3 regions of the Pseudarthrobacter sp. NPDC092439 genome follow, and region 3 is predicted to be linked to each of the others. Evidence: predicted binding sites of a transcription regulator. Region 3 holds the regulator's gene; each other region holds the start of a gene.

Region 1 (5,969 bases), 620 kb from region 3:
CGCACGGTGCCATGGACCTCTACACGCTCCTGGACCGTGAGATCGCCGGCAACACCGACCTGGGCACCCCGGCCTCGCGCGCCGCCGCCAGTGAACAGGCGCTGGGCGCCGACCCGCTAGTAGCCGACCTGGGTGACCGGCTCCGGGCCCGCGGCGCCCGGGTATGGCACCAGTACGACGGCGCGATCGACGTCGTTGCAGCGGCGGACCCGCTGAGCACCATGGGGCAGGATGAAGCGGAACTTCCCAGGCCGGTTGCCATCGAGTCCGACGGCACGGAGCAGTACCGGACCATGAGCGTACGCGAGCGGAGCCGGCTGCGGCCGCAGCTGCTGGAGCGCCTGGGCTGGCGGTACATGCCGCTGTGGACCATTGAGGTGTTCACCGATCCATCGTCCTGCGCAGACCGGATCGCGGGCTATCTGGGGCTCGAAAGGCTTGCCCTCCCCGGCAGGACGGCGCCTGCCGCCGCGTTCCTTGACGACGACGTGGACCAGGCCTTGAATGGCATTGACCTGCGTGATGCCATCGCCGCCCGGTCGGCGGAATCAGATCCCCGTGCATCATTTGAAGAGGAGGCGGGCAGCGTGAGCCCGGAAGCGAAGAAGGACGGCATGGCAAAGGATGCTGTTGCCAACGATGCGGCTGCCAAGGATGCCGCTGCCAGGGACGGTGTGACCAGGAACTCCGCCACAGGGGATTCCGGGTCCAGGGGTTCGGCTGCCGCACAGCCGGGCCAGGGCAGGGTACTTCCGGACAAGGCCGCCGAGGACGATCCGCGGGCTTGGGGGGACCGCGACGAGGACCACGACGCGTGGCTCAAGGAGCAGCGACCGCCGCACTGGGGCTAGCACGGGTTACTGGCCAACGAGGACGAAGAACAGCTTGCCGCGGGTGGAGGCGCCCGCCAGGCGGGCGGCCTGCTCTGCCCCCGCAGCCACCACCAGCAGTCCCTCCGTCTCGGATGTGCCCAGCCATTGGCCGCCCTCCCCACCCTGGGCAGACGTCCACAGGACCGGCACGCCCTTGGCCAGGACTTCCGGCGGACGCGTTTCCTCAAACCCGCCGGCACCGGTGAGCACCACGTTCACCAGTTGGCCAGGGGAGACCAGACGGACGGAGGAGGGATCTGCCATCCGCAGGGGAACTGCGGCGGAGCCCACCGGCGTGCCGGCCAGGAGCCCCGGACCGACCAACTGGGCGTCGGTGAGGAGCTGTCCCTTCCGCAAGGGGCCCGCGAGCTGCCGGCCCATGGCCTGGTCCCGCTGCCGGAAGAAGCCCTCGGCCACCGTCCCGGGAGGCACCCGGACGTTCGCGAGGTCGGCATCACCCATGGTGGCCCCGGCAGGCAGATCCCTCGTGGCAGCGACGGCGGCCGCCGTGTCCAGCGGCGCGGGCGTCAGTTGATGGACGGCGCTGGCGGCTGCCGCGCATAGAAGCAGCGCCACTGCGAGCCTCCGGTTCCGGTTAACCCAGCCGGTGAGCCGTGCGGGAAGCCTCCTGCGGGATCCATGGCGGAGTGCGGCGGGGTTACCCGGGCTGGTGCCGGGCGGTTGCCGGCTGGTCCGGCTGCGAAGGAAGAAAGCAGGCATAAGCCCACGGTAGGAGCTGCGCCGGCGGAAAACTCAGGACCGGTTTTCGTATGTGGAAAAGCCTGGGGGCGCCCGTCGACGGGAGCGCGCCGGCTGATCAGCTGGCAGCAGCCGCCGGAGCAGGTGCTGCGGGGGCAGCCGAAGGGGTCGCCGCCGGTGCGGACGGCGCGGCTGAAACGGTGCTGCCCTTGGCGTCGCGGGAATCGGTGCGGTAGAAACCGGAGCCCTTGAATACCACACCCACGCTGTTGAACTTCTTGCGCAGGGTTCCCTCGCATTCAGGGCAGGACGTCAAAGTGCTGTCAGAGAACGACTGGACAATGTCGAAGGCATGGCCGCAATCCTTGCAGGCATATGCATACGTTGGCACTGGTGCTCCTCCTCTTGGACAAACGAGAGGTCCCGTGCTGCCGGTCCGCGGAACCGTTTATCGGGTCGCCGCATTAGCAGTCGCAGGGCCTGAGTGCCAATTCTATCATCTGCCGGAGAACGGCTGCGCGACGGGTCAGGCCGCCGGGAGATCCCGGAAACCGCCGGGGGTGAGCACGGCGGGCACGGGTCGGTCGAAGGCCTCGGCCGGTATGATCCCGGCGGGCAGCAGTTCCTCGTCGTAGATCACGGCCGCCAGCGGGATTTCCTTGCCGGCCGTGGCCAGGTGGCCCAGAAACTTGTCGTAATAGCCCCCGCCCTGGCCGATCCTGTTGCCCTCGACGTCCACGGCGGTGGCCGGAATGAACAGGGCAGCGGCCCCGCCGGCGGTTTCCGGCCCGTGCCGTTCGCCCACAGGCTCCAGGATGGGAGCGAAGCGGCTCCGCTCGTATTCGGTACCGGGGCCCCAATACACCCAGGCGAGTTCCCGGCCCGGTTCGCATACGGGCAGCAGGACGCTGTGCCCTGCCCCGTGCAGGGCTTCGATGAGCCGGAGCGTTGGTGGCTCGAACCCCACGCTGAGATAGACGCAGACGGTGCCGGGCGTGTCGCCGGTGACGGACCGCGTCCAGGCCAGGCCGTTTCGGGCCAGCGCCGCGGCGGCCGCTTCCCGTTCCTGCGGTGTGAGGGCTGCCCTGTGCCGCCGGTGGGCCGTCCGGATGGCGTCCTTGGCTGATGTTGAATCCTGGTGCACGTTACTGCCTTCCGTGATCGCCTTGAATGCGCCGGGCATCCACTGTTACTGAATGCTTGACGCTGACGTTAGATTAGTCCGGTGAGTACCAGTAGCCCGAGAGTCCGCAAAGCCGTCATTCCTGCTGCAGGACTGGGTACCCGGTTCCTGCCGGCCACCAAGGCGATGCCCAAGGAGATGCTCCCTGTGGTGGACAAGCCTGCCATCCAGTATGTCGTGGAGGAAGCTGTCAGCGTGGGTCTCCAGGACGTGCTGATGATCACCGGACGCAGCAAGCGGGCGCTGGAGGACCACTTCGACCGTGTCCCGTCCCTGGAGTCGACCTTGTCGGACAAGGGCGACACCCGGAAACTCGAGGCCGTCCAGGCCGCCACCAAGCTCGGCGACATCCACTACGTCCGCCAGGGCGATCCCAATGGCTTGGGACATGCTGTCCTTCGCGCCCGCCAGCACGTGGGTGAAGAGCCGTTTGCCGTCCTGCTCGGTGATGACCTCATCGACGCCAGGGACGAGCTCCTAGGCACGATGATCGACGTCCAGGCCAGGACTGGCGGCTCCGTGGTGGCCCTTATCGAGGTGGAGCCTTCACAGATCAGCGCGTACGGGTGCGCAGACGTCGAGGCGATCGACGGCGAAGGGTACGTCCGGGTCAACCGGCTCGTGGAGAAGCCCTCGCCGGAGGAAGCTCCGTCCAACCTGGCAGTGATCGGCCGTTACGTCCTGCATCCGGAAGTGTTTAACGTCCTGGAAAGGACCGGTCCCGGGCGCGGCGGCGAGATCCAGCTGACGGACGCCCTGCAGGAACTGGCCGCCGGCGACGGTGACGGCTGTGGAGTTTATGGGGTGGTTTTCCGGGGCCGCCGCTACGACACCGGAGACAAGCTGAGCTACCTCAAGGCCTGCGTACAGCTGGCCATCGACAGCGAGGACCTGGGTCCGGGACTGCGCGAATGGCTGCCCGGCTTCACCGCCGGCCTGTCGAAGTAGCGCCGTGCGGCTAAGCCCCATCTGGCCGGTCACACTGGAATGCGGCGACCTCGTGCTGCGGCCCATCCGGTACCGGGACAAAAAGGAATGGACCGAGGTCCGGTCCCGCAATGGCCAATGGCTAGCCCCGTGGGAGGCGTCCAACCCTGACCCGGCCGGCGGCCTGCCGAATTACCGCCAGATGGTCCGGTCCCTCAATGCGCAGGCGGCCCAGGCCACGGCACTCCCTTTTGTGATCACAGAGCGAGTGCCCGGCCGCAGGCATCCCGCCATCGTGGGTCAGTTGACCGTGTCGTCGATCGTATGGGGTTCGGCCATGATGGCCACGCTGGGCTACTGGGTGGACCAGGCGCGTGCCGGCCAGGGGATCGCGCCCACGGCGGTGGCGCTCACCACGGACCATTGCTTCCGGACGCTGGGGCTGCACCGGATGGAGATCAACATCCGGCCGGAAAACGGACCCAGCCTGCGGGTAGTGGAAAAGCTGGGGTTTCGGGATGAGGGCTACCGGCCCCGCTTCCTGCACATCAATGGCGAGTGGGCGGACCACCGGTCCTTCGCGCTCACGGCCGAGGAGGTGCCGGAAGGGCTGCTGAACCGCTGGCTCGCCGCCGGTCCGTCATAAATCCAATGATTTGGTGGCAGAGGGACGACACACCGGCGCGAATGCGAGTGCAGCCGCCGAGATACTCATACGGTTTTGAGTGTGGACTTTCCCCTTAGCAGCTCAGTGATCCTTGTGGTTGCTGTTGCGCTCTGGATTGTGTGGGTCGCGCCATATGTCCTTCGGAACCACCGGCAGCGGCTGCAGCCGGCCGGCGACATGCCGGCGGATGCCCTGGCCGACCGAACCCCGGACCGTCCCGCAGGCCTCGTGTTGAACATTGCAGCCCATCAGGAGAAAGCCATGGACCCCAGGAAGAGCGCAGGAACCGCCAAGGATGCCGCCGCCCCTGCCGGGCGACTGCGCATCCGGTACGGCCGCACGGCGTTGGCCCTGGCCGGACTGCTTTCCCTGGCCACGGCCGTAGTCTCCGGTGTGCTGCTGGCCTTCGGACTGGGTAGTTTCGTGCTCACCATGGCCTGCCTGGCCGTGACAATCCTGTCCGTTCTCATCCTGCGGCGCCTGGCAGTCAGGGACCGCCGGCGCCGGGTAGACACCGCATTCCGGAACGCCATGGCGGCGACTGCCGGCAGCGCCCGCGCCTCCGCGCATGTGCCGCCCAAGCCGGCCGCCGCGCCTGCTCCGGCGGAAAAGCCGGAACGCCCCTTGTTCGACGCCGAAGCCGGCCAGAACGATGTCAAGCCGCTGACCGCCGTCGAACTCCGGGAGGCCGCCCTGGCTGTTGCCCTGGCCGCCGGCGACACCGTCACGCCGGTCCAGCCTGCGGTTCCCGCAGGCACCCCGTGGGAGCCTGTTGAGGTCCCCAAGCCCGTCTATGTGGAAGCCGCCAAAGCGGAGCGTCCGGAGCCTGAACCGCTGGCTCTGCCGGTAGCCCCGAAGGCGGTCGGTAAACCGTCCCTCAAGCAGGGGGCCGCTCCCGCCCAGCCGTCCGGAGCCGTCGAGCCCCGCCAGCTCACCAAGGCGCAGAGCGCGCTGAGCAACCTCGACGACGTCCTGCAGCGCCGCCGCGCCTGACACCGGACGTGGCGGTTGGCATTAGGCCGCGAAAATTTGTAGCCTAAGGTCACCGGTTCAACCGGCCGGGGGCTATAGCTCAGTTGGTAGAGCGCTTCGTTCGCATCGAAGAGGTCAGGAGTTCGAATCTCCTTAGCTCCACAATTTGTAAGCCTTTGTCAGGCGTTGTGATACTCGTGTGCGTACACGCTCATGCCGGGCCTGGCCTCGGCGGAGGCGTCCTAGACGAAGGAAGCTCAGCCGGGAGGGATCGGCTGACCCTCCAGCCACACGGGGTCAACAAACTTTGAGTGTGAGCGGAGCGGACTACCGCCCTGCCCTGCTGCCGTGGGTGGAAGTCAGAGCGCTTGTGAGAGTCAGCTATGTGTTGCCTCCCTGTAGGGATTTACTCTGGCCGGTGGCATTTATGAGTCATAAAATTCTTCCTACATTTGGATCAAGCCTTGGGATGCCGGCGCCGCGCATCTTGCTCGTCCGCCTCTTCGCCACTCCCTGGAACAGGCTCGCAGTGGTTCGGGTTCCGGTTGATGTGGCCAGACCCCGCCCCGTCTATGGGGGCCAGGGTGAAGTGAAGCTCAACGAAAAGCAGGGGAACCCACCATGAAAAGAAGTGCATTGCTTTGCTGTG
Region 2 (5,969 bases), on a different contig from region 3:
CTCCACGAAGCCGCCCTTGTCCCCGGCAGCCGGCAGATCCGTGGCCTTCAGCCAGTCCGGCGCCGACTGCGGCGGTACGCCATTGAGGACGTCGTAGTGGAGCTGTTCCTCATGCCCGGTCTCGACATTGCGGATGGTGGCCGTCTGAGCAGAGGGGTCCACGGCCACGAGTTCGCTGTTCGTGCGCAGCTCGATGCCGTACTCCGCGATCTTCCGGTCCAGTTCCCGGTCCACCTCCGGCACGCCGAACACGGTGGGGTAGGGCTGGACCATCACCACGCGGATCTGGTCCAGGACGCCCTGTTCGCGCCAGTAGTCGCAGGCGAGGTACATGGGCTTCTGGCTGGCGCCGCCGCACTTGATGGGCCCCGCCGGCATGGTGAACACGGCGGTGCCGGAGGTCAGCCCGCTGAGGAGGGTCCAGGCCTTGGGAGCGAGCTCGAATTCGTAGTGCGACGCGCCATGGGGCGAGTGCACGGCCTCGGCGAGGCCGGGAACGGCGTCCCAGTCGTACTGCAGGCCGGGGCACACCACCAGCTGCCCGTAGGCCACTGTTGACCCGGACTCCAGCGTGACAGTGTTGGCGTTGGCGTCCACATCCACGGCGCTGTCCCGGATCCAGGTGACACCCCTGGGCGTCACCGACTCCTGTGTCCGGACCGCTTCCTTGGCAGACGCCCGCCCGCCGGCGATATGCGAAAACAGCGGCTGATAGAGGTGGTGGTTCTTCGGCTCGATGAGGGCCACGTCCTTGACGCCGTACCGCTCCAACCGGGCCGCCAGCGACACGCCCGCGTTGCCGCCGCCGATGACCACCACTTCGAAGCTTTTCATGCCACTCCTTCGCCCAGGGTTCGTGCGGTCCGGCCCGGAACGGATCGCGGACACCCCTACATGGTAAGCAGGGTGAGCATGTGGCGGAACCGCTGCGGCACCCCCTCGGGAGTTGAGTGTTCGACGGCGGGCGGCGGCCGCCGTCGTACGCTCGACTGGGAGGGGCTTACTTCAGCCCGGCGCCCGGCAGCAGTTCGGTCGCGCCCAGGGCATCGGCGATGAATGCGTAGTCCCAGGCCCGCTCCCGCCATTGCACGTACCGTCCTGACGCGCCGCCATGCCCGCCGTCCATCTCGATCTTCATGACGACCGGCTCGGTCCCCGTGGTCTTGCTCCGCAGTTCCTGCACCCACTTGGCCGGCTCCACGTACAGCACGCGGGTGTCATTGAACGACGTGACGGCAGCGATTTTGGGGTAAGCGGCCGCCCGGACATTCTCATAGGGCGAGTAGGACTTCATGTAGCCGTACACGTCCGGGTCTGTGATGGGGTTGCCCCATTCCTCCCACTCCAGCGCGGACAGCGGCAGGTCCGGGTCCAGGATGCTGGTCAGCGGGTCCACGAACGGCACCTGCGCCACGATGGCCGCGTACTTCTCCGGGGCAAGGTTGGCCACCGCGCCCATCAGCAGGCCGCCGGCCGATCCGCCCAGCGCCGCGATCCGGGCCGGGTCCACCCAGCCGGACGCGGCCAGCCAGCCTGTGGCGTCGATGAAGTCGGTGAAGGTGTTCTTCTTGGCCAGCTTCTTGCCGTTGTCGTACCACTTCCGGCCCAGCTCACCGCCGCCGCGCACATGCGCAATGACGAACACCACGCCCCGGTCCAGCAACGACAGCCGTGCAATGCCGAACCCCGGGTCCATACTCATCTCGTATGAGCCGTAGCCGTAGACCAGGCCCGCCGCCGTCGAATCCTGCCGCACACTCTTGTGCCGCAGAACGGAAAGCGGGATGCGCGTGCCGTCCGCCGCCGTCGCCCATTCCCGGGTGGCCACGTAGTCGGCGGCGTCATATCCGCCCAGCACCGGGCTTTCCTTGCGCAGCAGCAGCTCACCGGCGGGCCGTTCCGCGGTGGGCAGCACGAAATCGTAGACGCGCGACGGGGTGAAATAGGACGTGTAGCCCAGCCGGATCACCGGGGCGTCATAGTCTGACCCGCCCACTCCGGCAGTGTAGAGCTCCTCATCGAACGCCGGTTCCACGGGCGCTTCCTGCGCCGGCGTCCCCAGCCCGGCCAGCCCCATCACCTGGACGCGCTCAATGGTGTCCTTGCGGATGGACACGATCAGGTGGGTGGCGGTGACGCCGGCGCCGTTGACGCGGACCTCCTCGGAATGTCCGACGACGGTCTGCCACCTCTGCTCCGCCAGCGGCTTTTCGAGCTCGGCCGGGTCAACCAGCGAGACCATGGAGTTCACGGCGCCGCGGTTGTGCGTCAGAAGGATGCGCTCTGCACCATCCAGCAGGAAGGGCTCGGCCTCGTAGAGGACCCGCTCGCTGCGCGGGATGACGGTCCGGACTGTCCCGGAGGGGTCATCGAACCGGAGCAGGCGTGTCTCGCTGTACTCGGAGCAGCCGATCCCCAGCACCAGGTAACGCCGGTCTGCGGAGAGCTCGAAGCCCAGCCACATGGCGGCGTCGTCCTCCTGGTAGATGACTACGTCGTCGGCGACGGGCGTGCCCAGGATGTGCGCCTTCACCTGGTAGGGGCGCCAGGAATCGTCCACCACGGTGTAGAAAATGCGCGTGCCGTCGGGGGAGAAGGCGACGCCGTAGAAGATGTTCTCGATGACGTCCGGCAGAAGTTCGCCGGTGCGGAGGTCCTTGATGCGGAGGGTGAACCGCTCGTCGCCGGAGTTGTCCACGGCGTAGGCGTAAAGGTTGCCGTCGACGGTCACGGCCGAGCCGCCCACGGAGAAGAAGGGCTTGCCTTCCGCCTCCACGTTGCCGTCCAGCAGGACTTCCTCGCCGGGAATCCCGATTCCCGGCTCAACCGCAGGCGGGGTCCAGTCGGCAATCTTGTCCTCGGTATCGCTGGCGCGGACGCGGCACTGGATGCCGTACTCCTTGCCTTCCACCGAGCGGCTGAAATACCACCAGCCGTCCTTCCGGTGCGGGACAGACAGGTCGGTTTCCTGCGTCCGGCCCTTGATCTCCTGGAAGATCGCCTCGCGCAGCGGTTCCTGGTGTGCCGTGACCGCCTCCTGGTAGGCGTTCTCGGCCTTCAGGTGCGCTACGACCTCGGCGGATTCCTTGTCCCGCAGCCACTCGTAGTTGTCCACGAAAGTGTCTCCGTGATGCGTCCGCTCCATGGGAATCCGCTTGGCGACGGGCGGTGAGGCGGCCGTGGCGGGGGCAGTGCTGGCGGGATCCTGCAGGGGAGTGGAGGTCATGCCTTCAATATATAGACCCCCTCGGACAATCCTGCGGCCCGTTCGCTACCGGGCAAACCCGCCTGGCCCGCTGCCGGCCACCTTCCCCGCTCCCCTCGCCGGCCCCCTTCACCGACGCTCTCTCACTTAATGCGGTTTTCCCGCTGACGCTCTCTCACTTGATCGAGCATCGGGACGCCGCCCTATCGGCGCCCAGGTCGCGGGCGTATTCTGGTCATTTGAGGCACATCCGCCCAGCGTGAGAGGGGAAGTTCCATGACCATCCCGCCAGTGCACGAACCCGAGCCGTTCCCGCCGGAGCCGGGTCCGGAACCGACATCACCTGACCCCACCCAGCCCCATCCTCCCGGACCGCCGGCGCCCGGTCCCTTCCCCACCCCCGAACCGCCCGGGCCGCTGCCGGTACCGGATCCGGGCCCGGCGCCGCTCCGCCCGGACCCGACCAGAAGCTAACCGAAGACCACCTGGCAGGGTCCCTTCCCCACGGGAAGGGGCCCTGTCTGCGCGGTTCGAACGCTCGAAAAACTTTCAAAAAATCTGTTCCGAACCGCTTGAAGACCTCCCGCGCCGGTGCTAAAAAATCTATATCAGTCAACACAGATCGGCTGATATGGAACCGTCTCTTTCGAGGAGGGAAGCCATGTTGATGCGAACCGATCCGTTCCGCGAGCTGGACAGGCTGGCCCAGCAGGTCCTCGGTACGGCAGCGCGTCCGGCTGCGATGCCCATGGACGCGTGGCGGGAGGACAAGGAATTCGTCGTTGCCTTTGACCTGCCTGGCGTAGCGGTGGATTCCGTGGACCTGGATGTGGAACGGAACGTCCTGACGGTGCGGGCTGAACGCCCTGAACCGGCCGGCAAGGACACCGAGTTGATCGCCTCCGAGCGGCCGCGCGGCGTGTTCAGCCGCCAACTGATTCTCGGAGACACCCTCGACACGGAAAACATCAGGGCCAGTTACGACGGCGGCGTCCTCACCTTGCGGATCCCCGTCGCCGAAAAGGCGCAGCCGCGCAAGATCGAGATCGAAACCAGGGGGTCGAAGCAAGAGATCGCCGCATAGTCCCGCAGGACAATTTCATAGGACCGGGAGGCCGCGCTCCTTCTGTTGGCTGCCTTTTGGGGCGATTCGCCATTCTGTGCACGCCACAGCGCCAGACAGCGCACCGGCAGCGTATGCACGGCCTTCCCGCAAGGTGGCCCCCGGTTCCGGCCGGGGGCCATCCCATGCCTGGTGGCTTTTGCGCCCGGGACCCGGGACCCCGCGTTGGGTCAGGAGCCGAGTTCCAGCATCAGCGCCGGGAGCTCGTCGGCAAGTTCGCGGGCAAGGAAGCCGAGCGGTCCCATCCTGCTGGCCAGCCGGTCGGCCGCCGCGGCGTGCATGTGAGTACCCCAGCAGGCTGCCTGCGGACCGGTGGTCCCGCGTGCCCGCAGCCCCGCGACCGCCCCGGCCAGCACGTCACCGCTGCCGGACGTCCCCAGTCCCCCGTATCCGGTGGTGATCTTCCACAGGTCCGGTTCACCAGGGCCGTGTGCCGGCGGCTGCGCGATCACCCCCTGGCAGCTGACCACGGCGTCATACCGGGCAGCCACCTCGGACACGGCTGCCTCAAGGCCGTCCGCGTGAAGATCGCCCGCATCGCGGCCCAGCAGGAGCGCGGCCTCGTTGGGATTGGGCGTGAGGATCAACCGCCCGCGCCACGGGTCCAGCTTGCTTTCCAGCCGCACCAGGGCGCCCAAAGCGTAGGCATCGAGAACGACGGCGGGACCGCCTTCCCGGCCGGCGTCACCGTCCGCGTCCTCCCGGGCAGCGTCCGCCCGCGCTGCCGCTTCCCGAGCCAGCAGCGCGCCCAGCAGCTCCTCGGCGAGGTCCAAATCGTCCAGCCCGGGGCCCACCAGGATGGCGTCGGCCCGGTCCAGGTAGGTGGTGATCCGCTCCAGCCCGCTGGCAAGGACGGACCCGCCGGAGTTTTCGGGCAGCCCGATCGAGCCGCACTCCGGCAGTGCCACCCCAACCTGGACGGCGGCGGACTCGGCTACGGCGAGCGTAAGTTTTCCGGCCCCTGCCCGGAGGGCCGCAGTCCCGGCCAGCAACGCCGCGCCGGGAGTGGCCCGCGCCCCTCCCACCACCAGCACCGAGCCGCGGGAATACTTGTCTTCGCCGGCGGCAGGCAACGGCCAGTCGCGGAGGAAGGAGGGCGTGACCAAGGCGGGCTGCGCTCCTGGGCCCGCGGCGCCGCCGTCGTAATTACCTGGGGTGGACACTTGCGTCCCCGGCGTGCTCGGTGACCTCGACGCCCTGCTCCGTCAGATGGTCCGCCACGTTGAAGCTCTCCAGCGTCCACGGACCCGCGCCGGACGGGCGGACGTAACGGGTGATGGAGGCATTGAGGACGGACGTGCTTGCGGCAAGGTCAAGCAGTTCCTGCTCCGAGAGCCCCTCCATGACGTAGCGGAACAGCATGATCACGGCGTCATGGCACACCAACATGACGCGGTGGCCGGTGCCCAGGTTGTTCAGCTCGGCCAGGACCGACCGAAGCCGCAGCGCCACATCGGCCCACGATTCCCCGCCGGGCGGCCGGTAGTACAGTTTCCCCAGCCAGAGCCGACGCTCGGCCTCTTCCGGGAAGCGGTTCTCCACGCCTAGCCGGGTGAGCCGGTCGAGGATGCCGAGCTCCCGGTCCCGGAGCCGTTCGTCGGTGACTACTTTCACCGGCCAGCCTGCCGTCTCCACGGCGAT
Region 3 (5,969 bases):
CATACTGACTACCCTGCCTTCAAACACATCCGGCTGGGCGACCTGATGTCCCGCGCCCCGGGCATGGTGGCCCCGGTGTGGATTATCGACCCGCAGGAGGGCGTGGAGGTGGGTGCCGGCAGCGTCAAGATCACCGGGCGCAGCACCAAGGCCGGAAGCAGGCTGCGCTGGCAGATCCTGAAAGGCACGGAGGGCGCAGTGAAGATGCCGTACCTCACGGGCGAAACCACCGCCGCCGCAGAGGCCGGACAGTCGGGCATCTTCACGCTGGCCCCCAAGCTTCCCGCCGGGGACTACGAGCTGAAGGTTGCCCAGGCGGGAACCGGCGACGGCCCGGACCTGAATGCGGACACCAGGACGTTCAGCGTCCGGTAGTGCCCCAGCGTCCCAGCACATCGCTGGCGAGGACGACGGCGGCCGGCCCGGCCGTGGAGGAGCGCAGGACGTGGCTGCCGAGCAACGCGGTCACCGCCCCCTTATCGCAGAGCCGCGTCACCTCGCGCGGGCTGATGCCGCCTTCCGGCCCCACGATCAGCAGCACCTCCCGAACGCCCGCCCCATCGCGTCCCTGCCATGATTCAAGGACGCTCCGCAGCGGGCGGACGGCGTCCTCATGGAGGATCACTGCCAGGTCCGCGGCTTCGACGGCCGCGGCAAGGGCGGAGGTGTCGACGGCGGGACGCACCTCCGGCACCCAGGCGCGCCGCGCCTGCTTTGCCGCAGCTGCAACGACGGACTGCCACTTGGCGTGCGCTTTTGCGGCCCGGTCACCCTTCCAGCGCACGATGGAACGTTCCGACTGCCATGGGACCACCGCATCGATTCCGAGTTCCGTCGCCGTCTCGATGGCCAGTTCGTCGCGGTCGCCCTTGGCGAGGGCCTGGACCAGCACCAGCCGGACGTCCGGCCGGGCCTCGTCAGTAAGGGAGAGGCACTCGACTTCCAGGCCGGACGGGCCGGCCGACGCCACCGTTCCGGTCAGGCGCCGGCCGGCACCGTCGACGATGTCCACGGGTTCACCCTGCGCGAGGCGTTTGACCGCGACCGCATGCCGGGCTTCGGGTCCTTCCAGGACAAACGTGTCACCAGGACCGGTCCCGTCGAGGCCGCCGGCAGAGGTGAAAAAGACGGGGTTGCTCACCGCTACAGGTTACCCAGCCGATCCCGAAGCTTTGCGAACATGCCGCCGCTGGCGGCGAGCTTGCCCTCGGTGATCTGTTCGCCGCGGAGCTTGGCCAACTGCCGCAGGAGGTCTTCCTGCGCAGCGTCCAGCCGGGCGGGGGTTTCCACCTGCAGGTGGACCTTCAGGTCCCCCCGGCCGTATCCGCGCAGGTGGGTCACGCCCAGTCCGCGGAGGGTGATGATTTCGCCCGACTGGGTGCCGGGCTTGACGTCGATTTCCTGGACGCCGTCGAAGGTTTCCAGGCTGACATCCGTGCCCAGCGCTGCCGCCGTCATGGGGATGTTCAAGGTGGCGTGCAGGTCATCGCCGTCACGGACGTACGTGGGATCGTTGTTGACCCGGATTTCCACGTAGAGGTCGCCTGACGGCCCGCCCGCGGGACCGGCCTCCCCCTGTCCCGAGAGCTGGATGCGGGTTCCGGTGGCAACGCCGGCAGGAACCTTGATGGTGAGTGACCGGCGGCTGCGGATGCGGCCCTGGCCGCTGCACTCGTTGCACGGATCCTTGATGACGGTGCCGAAGCCCTCACACGTACCGCAGGGTGCGGCGGTCATGACCTGTCCAAGAATGGAACGGACTGCCCGCTGGACCTGGCCGCTGCCGCCGCAGATGTCACAGCGCTCAGGGTGCGATCCCGGCTGGCAGCAGGAGCCCTCGCAGGTGGGGCAGGTAACGGCGGTATCGACCTCAAGCTTCTTGTTGACGCCAAAGACGGCGTCGCGCAGTTCAATGCGCACGCTGATCAGGGCGTCCTGCCCGCGGCGGACACGCGACGCCGGGCCGGTGGTGCCTCCGGCTCCGAAGAATGTGTCGAAGATGTCCTGGAAGGCGAAGCCCTGGCCGGCATATCCACCGCCGCCGAACCCGTTGTCCGTGCCGTTCTCGTTGCCCGTGGTGTCGTAGACGCGGCGCTTCTGCGGATCCGAGAGGACCTCGTAGGCGTGGGTCACTGCCTTAAAGCGGTCCGAGGCATCCTGGCCGGGGTTGACGTCGGGGTGGAGCGTGCGGGCCAGCTTGCGGTAGGCCTTCTTGATCTCTTCCCCCGTAGCCTCCGGCGAGACTCCAAGGACGTCATAGTGGCTGCTCAAAGTTGGTTTCTCTTCCTTGTTGTAACGTCAGGGTCCCAGGATCCGGGACAGGTACCGTGCCACGGCGCGCACGGCGGCCATGGTGGTGGGGTAGTCCATCCGCGTGGGTCCGAGTACTCCGATTTTCGCTGCACTGTCCGGACCGTAGCCCGTAGCCACCACGGAAGCTTCCGCCAGGCCGTCGTACGGGTTTTCCCGTCCGATGCTCACGGCCACGCCGCGGTGGTCCTGCGCCATTTCGCCCAGGAGCCGCAGCATGACCACTTGCTCCTCCAGTGCTTCCAGGACCGGCCCGATGCTGAGTGGAAAGTCCACGTTGGAACGGGCCAGGTTGGCGGTGCCGGCCATGACCATGCGGTCTTCCCGGCTGGTGTGCGCCAGTCCTTCCAGGCCATGCGCCAGAGCTTGGGCCGCCTGCCGCTGGCCGGGGCCCACCGCGGAAACCACCGCCGGCAGGGACTGGGCCAACTGGCTGAGCGCCGTACCGCCCAGCGATCCCAGGAACCGGGTCCGCAGCGCGGCAAGTGCGTCGTCTCCCAGGTCCTGCCCGACGTCGACCACCCGCTGGTCCACCTTGCCGCTGTTGGCGATCAGCACCACCAAAACCTTGCGCGGGGCAAGCAGGACGAATTCGATGTGGCGGACCAGCGCCCGGCTGAGGTGTGGATACTGCACCACGGCAACCTGGTTGGTGAGCTGCGACAGCAGGCGCACGGTCCGGTCCAGGACGTCGTCGAGATCGTCCGCGCCCTCCAGCAGCGACTGGATGGCGCGGCGCTCCGCCTGGGAAAGGGGCTTCACAGCCGAGATCTGGTCCACGAACAGGCGGTAGCCCTTGTCCGTGGGAATCCGGCCCGCACTGGTATGGGGTGCTGTAATGAGCCCCTCATCCTCCAGCGCCGCCATGTCATTGCGGATGGTCGCACTGGAGACGCCGAGATGGTGCCGCTCCACGAGGGCCTTGGAACCGACCGGCTCGCGGGAGTGGACATAGTCCTCAACGATGGCCCGCAGCACTTCCAGCTTGCGCGGTTCGCTCACACTCCACCTCCATCCAGGGTCCGGGGCGGCCTCGCCGGCCCGGTCAGCGCCACCATGACTGTTAGCACTCGACATGCCTTAGTGCTAACAGTCTATTATGACTCGCCCCGTTGTTAGCATTGGTACCGCTCCGGGGGAACGGGGCAACTGATCTATCACTAGGCGGAATGAATCCATGGATTACCAGAACTGGGGCCCCCGGGATATGTCGGCTCCTGCCAGGACCGCGCTGCCCGAGGTGCCGGTGGAGCGCGGCATGGTCCTTGAGGACGTCCAGTCGGGATGGGTGGGTGCGGTCACCCGGGTAGAGAAGTCCGGCGGCATGCATGTGGTCGCGCTGGAGGACCGGCGCGGAAAGTCCCGCTCCTTCAAACTGGGCTTCGGCTTCCTCCTCGAGGGCCGGCCGATCCGGCTGCTGCCGCCGGCTCCACGCACCGCCGCAGGACAGGCAGGCGGACCTGGCCGTACCGCGTCTGGTTCCGTGCGGGTCCCCGGCCAGCGCGCACAGGTGGCCAAGGCGAGCCGCATCTGGGTGGAAGGCAAGCACGACGCCGAACTGGTGGAGAAGGTATGGGGAGACGACCTCCGGGTGGAGGGCATCGTCGTCGAACCCCTCCACGGCATTGACGACCTCGCCGCGGCGGTGGCGGAATTCCGCCCCGGCCCCGGACGGCGGCTTGGTGTCCTGGTGGACCACCTCGTTCCCGACTCCAAGGAATCCCGCATTGCGGAGGCCGTGATGTCCTCACCGGGCGCGGCCGGCAACGTCCTTATTGTCGGTCACCCGTACGTGGACGTGTGGCAGGCAATCCGCCCGTCCGTGCTGGGCATCGAACAGTGGCCGGTGGTGCCCCGCGGGCAGGACTGGAAGACCGGGATACTGGCCGCCTTCGGCTGGCCGCATGAAACGAAGGAGGACATCGGCCTGGGCTGGCAGAAACTGCTGGGCGCCGTCCGGACCTACGCAGACCTGGAGGCGTCGCTGCTGGGACGCGTGGAAGAAGTGATCGATTTCCTCACCGTCCCCTAAAAGGCGGAGCCATGCCTGGCAGACAGTATTCTTATTAGTGCAGGTTCGCCAATTCCCGGCGGACCGGCAGCACAGGGCACCATGTACCCGCCGGCACCAATAGCACTCCAGAAGGAATCAGACCGTGGCAGAAAACGCACGTGATCACAGGAACCGCCAGGACGGCCCGGGCCGCTCCGAATACCACGGCGTTCCGGCGAATGCGCTGCCGCTGACGGCCAGCGAGGACCGGCAGTGGGCCACGCTGGCGCACTTTGGCGGCATCCTTGGCTGTGTGCCGTCTCTCCTGATCTACCTGATCTTCCGGGACCGCGGGCCGTTTACCGCGCAGGAGTCCAAGGAAGCACTGAACTTCAGCCTGCCACCCACCATCGCGGCCGTCATCGCCAATATCCTGGTGTTCGTCCCGGTGGTGGGCAACATCTTCGCCGTGATCGCGACCCTCATCTGGATCGCCCTCACGTGCTTCTCGGTCTCCGCCGGTATCCACGTGAACAAGGGCCAGCCGCACCGCTACCAGTACAACCTGCGCTGGATCAAGTAAGCCCACTGCAACGCGGGGTCACTTTTCGCCTCATATCGGCACGTTATGGGGACCGGAGTGACCCCGCGTTTCAGTTCACGGAACTAGTCCGGCAGCAGACGTCGGACCACGGCGTCAGCCAGGAGCCGGCCTTTGAGGGTCAGGACCAGGCGGCCGCGGAAGGCGGCGGCCGGTTCCACCAGGCCGTCGGCTATCAGTCCGGCCACTTCGTGGCGGCCCGCCGGTTTCAGCGAGGCAACGTCCAGCCCCGTGGAGAGTCGGGTCTCCAGCATCACGTGCTCCACGGCACGGGTCTCCAGGTCCAGAGTTTCCCTGCCGGCTGCCGGTGAGAGCCCCTGGCCCAGCCGGCCGGCATAGGCGGTGGGGTGCTTGACGTTCCACCAGCGCACGCCGCCCACGTGGGAGTGCGCGCCCGGACCGATGCCCCACCAGTCATCCCCGCGCCAATAGGCGAGGTTGTGGCGGCAGGCGTGGCGCGGCGTCCGGGCCCAGTTGCTGACCTCGTACCAGCCGAGCCCTGCTTCGGTGATGAGCTGGTCGGCGAGTTCATACTTGGCGGCATGATCGTCGTCGTCAATTTCCGGTACCTGGCCCCTGCGGATCTGCCCCGCAAGCTTGGTTCCGTCCTCAACGATCAGCGCGTAGGCGCTGATGTGGTCCGGGCCGTAGGACAGCGCCGTTTCGAGCGAGAAGCGCCAGTCATCCAGCGACTCCCCCGGTGTCCCGTAGATCAGGTCCAGGCTCACGTCCAGGCCGGCCTCGCGGGCCCACCGGACCACCTGCGGCACCCGTGCCGGCGAATGCGTCCGGTCCAGGACCTTGAGCACGTGCGGGACCGCGGACTGCATGCCGAAGGAAACCCGGGTGAACCCCGCCTCCTTCAGGACGGCAAGCGATTCCGGCGTGACGGAATCCGGGTTGGCCTCAGTGGTGACCTCGGCGCCGTCCTCGATTCCCCACCGATCAACGGCGGCGCGCAGGACCAGGGCAAGGTCCGCGGCAGGCATGAGCGTGGGCGTGCCGCCACCGAAGAACACGGTGCTGAGCGGACGTTCCGGCACGCCGGACGCGGACAGCACCCGG

Evidence for each region. Region 3 encodes HrcA, which represses chaperone genes, less so after heat shock. Its sites were predicted from a motif close to TTNGCACTCGNNNNNNNCGAGTGCNAA; they were not measured.
Region 1: ACIQCM_RS04535 (FmdB family zinc ribbon protein) is a predicted target of HrcA. The motif match lies at 2,036-2,062, and genes of this name have one in related genera.
Region 2: ACIQCM_RS06310 (Hsp20/alpha crystallin family protein) is a predicted target of HrcA. The motif match lies at 3,777-3,803, and genes of this name have one in related genera.

The regions. Positions count from the first base shown of each region.
Region 1 is NZ_JBIVQB010000001.1:969,347-975,315, reverse strand. It holds gene ACIQCM_RS04545 (DUF4011 domain-containing protein) at 1-851, shown strand, start outside; gene ACIQCM_RS04540 (RcpC/CpaB family pilus assembly protein) at 858-1,592, opposite strand; gene ACIQCM_RS04535 (FmdB family zinc ribbon protein) at 1,690-1,962, opposite strand; gene ACIQCM_RS04530 (5-formyltetrahydrofolate cyclo-ligase) at 2,098-2,754, opposite strand; gene galU (UTP--glucose-1-phosphate uridylyltransferase GalU) at 2,797-3,702, shown strand; gene ACIQCM_RS04520 (GNAT family N-acetyltransferase) at 3,707-4,327, shown strand; gene ACIQCM_RS04515 (hypothetical protein) at 4,433-5,341, shown strand; tRNA gene ACIQCM_RS04510 (tRNA-Ala) at 5,410-5,482, shown strand; gene ACIQCM_RS04505 (hypothetical protein) at 5,942-5,969, shown strand, end outside.
Region 2 is NZ_JBIVQB010000002.1:314,537-320,505, reverse strand. It holds gene ACIQCM_RS06320 (NAD(P)/FAD-dependent oxidoreductase) at 1-834, opposite strand, end outside; gene ACIQCM_RS06315 (S9 family peptidase) at 1,001-3,226, opposite strand; gene ACIQCM_RS06310 (Hsp20/alpha crystallin family protein) at 3,867-4,289, shown strand; gene ACIQCM_RS06305 (NAD(P)H-hydrate dehydratase) at 4,499-5,491, opposite strand; gene ACIQCM_RS06300 (histidine phosphatase family protein) at 5,475-5,969, opposite strand, start outside.
Region 3 is NZ_JBIVQB010000001.1:354,299-360,267, forward strand. It holds gene ACIQCM_RS01655 (GerMN domain-containing protein) at 1-375, shown strand, start outside; gene ACIQCM_RS01660 (16S rRNA (uracil(1498)-N(3))-methyltransferase) at 362-1,141, opposite strand; gene dnaJ (molecular chaperone DnaJ) at 1,144-2,271, opposite strand; gene hrcA (heat-inducible transcriptional repressor HrcA) at 2,299-3,312, opposite strand; gene ACIQCM_RS01675 (DUF3097 domain-containing protein) at 3,488-4,342, shown strand; gene ACIQCM_RS01680 (DUF4870 domain-containing protein) at 4,467-4,886, shown strand; gene hemW (radical SAM family heme chaperone HemW) at 4,970-5,969, opposite strand, start outside.